DNA from 2 places in the Bacillus sp. EA-CB0995 genome. Region 2 is predicted to be linked to the other one. Evidence: a T-box and tRNA genes for the amino acid it is inferred to sense, from the RefSeq annotation. Region 2 holds a T-box; the other holds one or more tRNA genes.
What was found. A T-box is a leader RNA that pairs with one kind of tRNA and senses whether it is charged. The one in region 2 lies ahead of serS (serine--tRNA ligase), so its partner is inferred to be a tRNA-Ser.

Region 1: it encodes a tRNA-Ser, which carries the amino acid that the T-box ahead of serS (serine--tRNA ligase) is inferred to sense. The anticodon was not compared.

Annotation. Positions count from the first base shown of each region.
Region 1 covers NZ_CP169269.1:804,000-807,365, reverse strand. The annotation lists gene ACEWFJ_RS04335 (penicillin-binding protein) at 1-150, shown strand, start outside; gene ACEWFJ_RS04330 (hypothetical protein) at 244-543, shown strand; tRNA gene ACEWFJ_RS04325 (tRNA-Glu) at 695-766, opposite strand; tRNA gene ACEWFJ_RS04320 (tRNA-Ser) at 773-863, opposite strand; tRNA gene ACEWFJ_RS04315 (tRNA-Asn) at 869-943, opposite strand; tRNA gene ACEWFJ_RS04310 (tRNA-Ile) at 947-1,023, opposite strand; tRNA gene ACEWFJ_RS04305 (tRNA-Gly) at 1,032-1,102, opposite strand; tRNA gene ACEWFJ_RS04300 (tRNA-Lys) at 1,110-1,185, opposite strand; tRNA gene ACEWFJ_RS04295 (tRNA-Thr) at 1,195-1,270, opposite strand; tRNA gene ACEWFJ_RS04290 (tRNA-Phe) at 1,286-1,361, opposite strand; tRNA gene ACEWFJ_RS04285 (tRNA-Asp) at 1,372-1,447, opposite strand; tRNA gene ACEWFJ_RS04280 (tRNA-Met) at 1,450-1,526, opposite strand; tRNA gene ACEWFJ_RS04275 (tRNA-Ser) at 1,554-1,646, opposite strand; tRNA gene ACEWFJ_RS04270 (tRNA-Ile) at 1,666-1,742, opposite strand; tRNA gene ACEWFJ_RS04265 (tRNA-Met) at 1,747-1,823, opposite strand; tRNA gene ACEWFJ_RS04260 (tRNA-Ala) at 1,840-1,912, opposite strand; tRNA gene ACEWFJ_RS04255 (tRNA-Pro) at 1,928-2,001, opposite strand; tRNA gene ACEWFJ_RS04250 (tRNA-Arg) at 2,010-2,083, opposite strand; tRNA gene ACEWFJ_RS04245 (tRNA-Leu) at 2,087-2,175, opposite strand; tRNA gene ACEWFJ_RS04240 (tRNA-Gly) at 2,192-2,266, opposite strand; tRNA gene ACEWFJ_RS04235 (tRNA-Leu) at 2,295-2,375, opposite strand; tRNA gene ACEWFJ_RS04230 (tRNA-His) at 2,400-2,475, opposite strand; tRNA gene ACEWFJ_RS04225 (tRNA-Thr) at 2,485-2,560, opposite strand; tRNA gene ACEWFJ_RS04220 (tRNA-Val) at 2,567-2,642, opposite strand; rRNA gene rrf (5S ribosomal RNA) at 2,647-2,762, opposite strand; rRNA gene ACEWFJ_RS04210 (23S ribosomal RNA) at 2,871-3,366, opposite strand, start outside.
Region 2 covers NZ_CP169269.1:237,276-240,641, reverse strand. The annotation lists gene pdxS (pyridoxal 5'-phosphate synthase lyase subunit PdxS) at 33-920, shown strand; gene pdxT (pyridoxal 5'-phosphate synthase glutaminase subunit PdxT) at 938-1,528, shown strand; T-box leader at 1,583-1,803, shown strand; gene serS (serine--tRNA ligase) at 1,853-3,127, shown strand; tRNA gene ACEWFJ_RS01385 (tRNA-Ser) at 3,346-3,366, shown strand, end outside.

The DNA.
Region 1 (3,366 bases), 570 kb from region 2:
AATGGAAACTTTATAGATGATGTTACGTTTGTTAACTTTAATCCTGAAAACTTTTGCGCAACTTTCGTATTTACAGAAGGAGACGAAGAAGGAGGAGTACTTCTTATAGATTGCCGTGATATTCAAGCACTTACAATTAGTAAGGGCTAGTTTATAAAAGAGAGCTTTGAAAAAAGCTCTTTTTTTATAATTTCAAAATATATTTCTATCCGAGATAAACAAAAGAGGAAGAGGGAAAGAAACATGTCAATTCTCATAAATCATACTGCTACCCCTAAAATATTCAATCCGAATTTAGTAAAGGACACAGATATACAATCTTCACATATAAAAAATAAAAACAAACACCTTGAAGATATTTGTTGCCTTTTAAACACCTTTAATTTAGGAAGAAAAGTAAACGAAATTATAGTTAATGGCACACCATTAACCGTTTCAATTTTCACAGGATTTCACTTTAACACAGGTCTTGCTACGTTTATAGATAAAAGTGGGCGCATTATCCTCGCTAATTGCGAGCGCATTGATGCAATTGTTCTTTAGCATTTTTATTGATATTAAAACGAAGAATTGTATTTTAAATAAAAAAACTATCTTCTTTAATTAATACTCATGTGATTAAAGTTGAGGATTAATTATCCATTAACACAAGACAAATAAAAAAGAGATAGCATATATGCTATCTCTTTTTTTATGACCCGTACGGGATTCGAACCCGTGTTACCGCCGTGAAAGGGCGGTGTCTTAACCACTTGACCAACGGGCCAATTTCTGGCAGAGAAGAAGGGATTCGAACCCTCGCACCGCGTAAGCGATCTACTCCCTTAGCAGGGGAGCCCCTTGAGCCACTTGGGTACTTCTCTATATATGGCTCCGCAGGTAGGACTCGAACCTACGACCGATCGGTTAACAGCCGATAGCTCTACCACTGAGCTACTGCGGAATATGGTGGGCCTAAATGGACTCGAACCATCGACCTCACGCTTATCAGGCGTGCGCTCTAACCAGCTGAGCTATAGGCCCATAGAAAAAGCGGGTGAAGAGAATCGAACTCTCGACCAGAGCTTGGAAGGCTCTTGTTTTACCACTAAACTACACCCGCATAAAAATGGTGAGCCATGAAGGACTCGAACCTTCGACCCTCTGATTAAAAGTCAGATGCTCTACCAACTGAGCTAATGGCTCATTTTGAAATGGTGCCGGCTAGAGGACTTGAACCCCCAACCTACTGATTACAAGTCAGTTGCTCTACCAATTGAGCTAAGCCGGCTTGTATATTTCAAAATGGTGGCTCGGGACGGAATCGAACCGCCGACACGAGGATTTTCAGTCCTCTGCTCTACCGACTGAGCTACCGAGCCTTAATATAAATGGCGGTCCCGACCGGGGTCGAACCGGCGATCTCCTGCGTGACAGGCAGGCATGTTAACCACTACACCACGGGACCATTGGTTGCGGGGACAGGATTTGAACCTGCGACCTTCGGGTTATGAGCCCGACGAGCTACCAGACTGCTCCACCCCGCGATGATATAATATTCTTTTAAATAAAAATGGAGGAGGTAGAGGGATTCGAACCCCCGCGCGACTCTCGCCGCCTGTCGGTTTTCAAGACCGATCCCTTCAGCCGAACTTGGGTATACCTCCGAGATATATGAAACTTGAGTGGTGGACCTTGTAGGACTCGAACCTACGACCGGACGGTTATGAGCCGTCTGCTCTAACCAGCTGAGCTAAAGGTCCTTTATGGTAGCGGCGGAGGGGATCGAACCCCCGACCTCACGGGTATGAACCGTACGCTCTAGCCAGCTGAGCTACACCGCCATAAATAAAGTATAAGTGGAGCCTAGCGGGATCGAACCGCTGACCTCCTGCGTGCAAGGCAGGCGCTCTCCCAGCTGAGCTAAGGCCCCATTATTTTAAAACTATCGGGAAGACAGGATTCGAACCTGCGACCCCCTGGTCCCAAACCAGGTGCTCTACCAAGCTGAGCCACTTCCCGTTAATAAGCGCGCCCGAGAGGACTCGAACCCCTAACCTTTTGATCCGTAGTCAAACGCTCTATCCAATTGAGCTACGGGCGCATATGGTGCCGAGGGCGGGGGTCGAACCCGCACGGTGGTCACCCACCGCAGGATTTTAAGTCCTGTGCGTCTGCCTGTTCCGCCACCCCGGCATGTCATATTGAAAATTGGAGCGGAAGACGGGATTCGAACCCGCGACCCCAACCTTGGCAAGGTTGTATTCTACCACTGAACTACTTCCGCAGACATATATGAGATATTTTATTAAAAGTGCGGGTGAAGGGAGTCGAACCCCCACGCCAAAGGCGCCAGATCCTAAGTCTGGTGCGTCTGCCAATTCCGCCACACCCGCATAATATAATTTTTCAAGAAAAAATGGGGCGACTGATGGGAATCGAACCCACGAATGCCGGAGCCACAATCCGGTGCGTTAACCACTTCGCCACAACCGCCATAGTTGCTGGTGCCGGCTAGAGGACTTGAACCCCCAACCTACTGATTACAAGTCAGTTGCTCTACCAATTGAGCTAAGCCGGCATTATATGGTGGAGGATGACGGGATCGAACCGCCGACCCCCTGCTTGTAAGGCAGGTGCTCTCCCAGCTGAGCTAATCCTCCATTTGCCTGGCAACGTCCTACTCTCACAGGGACAAAGTCCCAACTACCATCGGCGCTAGAGAGCTTAACTTCCGTGTTCGGTATGGGAACGGGTGTGACCTCTCTGCCATCATTACCAGACTGTATTCAATTGAGACAATCATTATTATACTTGATTCACTAAAAAAGTCAACAAGTTTTTTTATATTCTCTCAAAACTAGATAACATCAATGTAGTATACATATTGTATGGTTAAGTCCTCGATCTATTAGTATTCGTCAGCTCCACATGTCACCATGCTTCCACCTCGAACCTATCAACCTGATCATCTTTCAGGGATCTTACTAGCTTAACGCTATGGGAAATCTCATCTTGAGGGGGCTTCATGCTTAGATGCTTTCAGCACTTATCCCTTCCGCACATAGCTACCCAGCTATGCCCTTGGCAGAACAACTGGTACACCAGCGGTGCGTCCATCCCGGTCCTCTCGTACTAAGGACAGCTCCTCTCAAATTTCCTACGCCCACGACGGATAGGGACCGAACTGTCTCACGACGTTCTGAACCCAGCTCGCGTACCGCTTTAATGGGCGAACAGCCCAACCCTTGGGACCGACTACAGCCCCAGGATGCGATGAGCCGACATCGAGGTGCCAAACCTCCCCGTCGATGTGGACTCTTGGGGGAGATAAGCCTGTTATCCCCGGGGTAGCTTTTATCCGTTGAGCGATGGCCCTTCCATGCG
Region 2 (3,366 bases):
GGAAAAGCAATTCACCTAGGGGGTTTTTGTACATGATAAATGTAACAGGAACAGAGCGTGTAAAACGTGGAATGGCAGAAATGCAAAAAGGCGGCGTCATTATGGACGTAGTTAACGCTGAGCAAGCAAAAATTGCAGAAGCAGCAGGTGCGGTTGCTGTTATGGCATTAGAACGTGTTCCGGCTGATATTCGTGCAGCAGGTGGCGTTTCGCGTATGGCAGATCCAACGATTGTAGAAGAAGTAATGGGTGCTGTATCAATTCCAGTTATGGCAAAATGTCGTATTGGCCATCTTGTGGAAGCGCGTGTACTTGAATCATTAGGGGTAGACTATATTGATGAGAGTGAAGTATTAACTCCGGCTGATGAAGTGTACCATTTAAATAAACGTGATTACACTGTTCCGTTTGTATGTGGATGCCGTGATATCGGTGAAGCAGCGCGTCGTATTGCTGAAGGCGCATCTATGCTTCGTACAAAAGGTGAGCCTGGCACAGGGAATATTGTAGAAGCTGTACGTCATATGCGTCAAGTGAACGCAGAAATTCGTCAAGTTGCGAACCTACGTGAAGATGAATTAATGACATATGCAAAAAACACTGGTGCTCCTTATGAAGTATTACTTGAAATTAAACGTCTTGGTCGTTTACCAGTTGTAAACTTTGCAGCAGGCGGCGTTGCAACTCCAGCTGATGCTGCATTAATGATGCAACTTGGTGCAGATGGTGTATTCGTAGGTTCTGGTATTTTCAAATCAGAAAACCCAGAAAAATTTGCGCGTGCAATTGTTGAAGCAACAACACATTATGAAGATTATGAATTAATTGCTCGTCTTTCTAAAGGACTGGGTAATGCAATGAAAGGTGTTGAAATTTCAACATTATTACCAGAACAACGCATGCAAGAGCGCGGTTGGTAATTAAAGGAGTTTTTGAAATGATTACAATCGGTGTATTGGGACTTCAAGGGGCTGTTCGTGAACATGTACGTGCAATAGAAGCAAGTGGTGCACAAGCTATTATTGTGAAACGTACAGAGCAGTTAGAGGAAGTAGATGGACTTATTTTACCAGGCGGTGAAAGCACAACAATGCGCCGTCTTATTGATAAATATGGTTTCATGGAACCGCTTCGTGAATTTGCTAAAACAGAAAAACCGATGTTTGGTACATGTGCAGGTATGATTTTACTTGCAAAGAACCTTATTGGATATGAAGAATCACATATTGGTGCAATGGATATTACCGTTGAACGCAATGCGTTTGGTCGCCAAAAAGATAGCTTTGAGGCTGCCCTTTCTATGAAAGGTGTGGGCGAAGACTTTATCGGTGTATTTATTCGTGCGCCATATGTTGTCGATGTAGAAGATCATGTAGAAGTATTATGTACACATGAAGATCGCATGGTAGCGGTTCGACAAAACCATTTATTAGCAGCTTCTTTCCATCCAGAATTAACAGATGATCATCGTGTTACGGCTTATTTCGTAGAGATGGTGAAAGAAGCGAAAATGAAAAAAGTCGTATAAGTGACTTGCAACTTGTGCAAGATTATAGTAAATTGATGGTAACTATTTTATACGACAAATGTGTTGATAGGAAGTAGTAGCAAGAAGCGTTTCTTATAGAGAGTCGGTGGCTGGTGTAAACCGATAGGAGCGGCTTGTGAATCCATCCTGGAGTGAAATGCGGAACAGTCTTTGGACAAGTAAGCATTTCCGGTGAAGAGCCGTTATTTCTACTTGAGAGGAAAGCAAGTATGCTTTCAATTAGGTGGCAACGCGGGTTAACTCCCGTCCCTTTGTATAGGGACGGGAGTTTTTTGTTTTTCTAAAAATAAAGGAGGAATTACCATGCTTGATATTAAAATTTTGCGTGCAAACTTTGAAGAAGTAAAAGCGAAATTGCAACATAGAGGCGAAGACTTAACAGACTTTGGACGTTTTGAAGAATTAGACACAAAAAGAAGAGAATTACTTGTACAAACGGAAGAATTAAAAAGCAAACGCAATGAAGTATCTCAACAGATTTCTGTATTGAAACGTGAAAAGAAAGATGCAGAGGCACTTATTTTAGAAATGCGTGAAGTAGGGGATAAAGTTAAAGAGCTTGATAATGAGCTTCGTAAAGTGGAAGAAGATCTTGAGCGATTAATGCTATCTATTCCAAATATTCCACATGAATCTACACCAGTTGGCGAAACGGAAGATGATAATGTACAAGCTCGTACGTGGGGAGAAGTTCCAGAGTTTACGTTCGAACCAAAACCACACTGGGATCTTGCAACAGATTTAGGTATGCTAGATTTTGAACGCGCTGGGAAAGTAACGGGTAGCCGTTTTGTATTCTATAAAGGAGCAGGTGCAAGATTAGAGCGAGCTTTAATTAGTTTCATGCTGGATCTTCATACAGAAGAACATGGCTATGAAGAGATTTTACCTCCATATATGGTAAATCGTACAAGTATGGTGGGTACGGGACAACTTCCAAAGTTTGAAGAAGATGCGTTTCGTATTGAGAGTGAGGACTATTTCTTAATTCCTACAGCTGAAGTACCTGTAACAAACTTACATCGCGATGAGATCTTAAGTGGAGAACAACTACCAATTCGTTATGCTGCATTTAGCGCATGTTTCCGCTCTGAAGCAGGATCTGCTGGTCGTGATACACGTGGTTTAATTCGTCAGCATCAATTTAATAAAGTAGAACTTGTGAAATTTGTAAAACCTGAGGATTCTTATGAAGAACTAGAAAAATTAACAAATGATGCAGAGCGTGTATTACAATTATTAGGACTTCCATACCGTGTAATGAGCATGTGCACAGGAGATTTAGGATTTACAGCAGCGAAGAAATACGATATCGAAGTATGGATTCCTAGCTACGGTACATATCGTGAAATTTCTTCTTGTAGTAACTTTGAAGCATTCCAAGCGCGACGTGCAAACATCCGTTTCCGCCGTGATACAAATGCGAAACCAGAGCATGTTCATACATTAAACGGATCTGGACTTGCAATTGGCCGCACAGTAGCTGCTATTTTAGAGAACTATCAACAAGAAGATGGTTCTATCATCATTCCAGAAGTTCTTCGTCCTTATATGGGAGGAAAAACAGTAATTAAATAAAGTTTTATTCATACACATCTCTTGTTATCCAGTAAGAATAAATGGAATTGTTAACAGGAGAAGAGGTATATTTAACACTGACGATCTTCCTGTTTATTAGATTAGGATAAATTGTATGAGAAGGGAAAGAGAAAAATCTCTTTCCTTTCCTTATATATATATAGTAGGGTTGACGAACTGTTTTTCTTTTGATATTATATTTCATGTCATGTGAATACGGAGGAATACCCAAGTCTGGC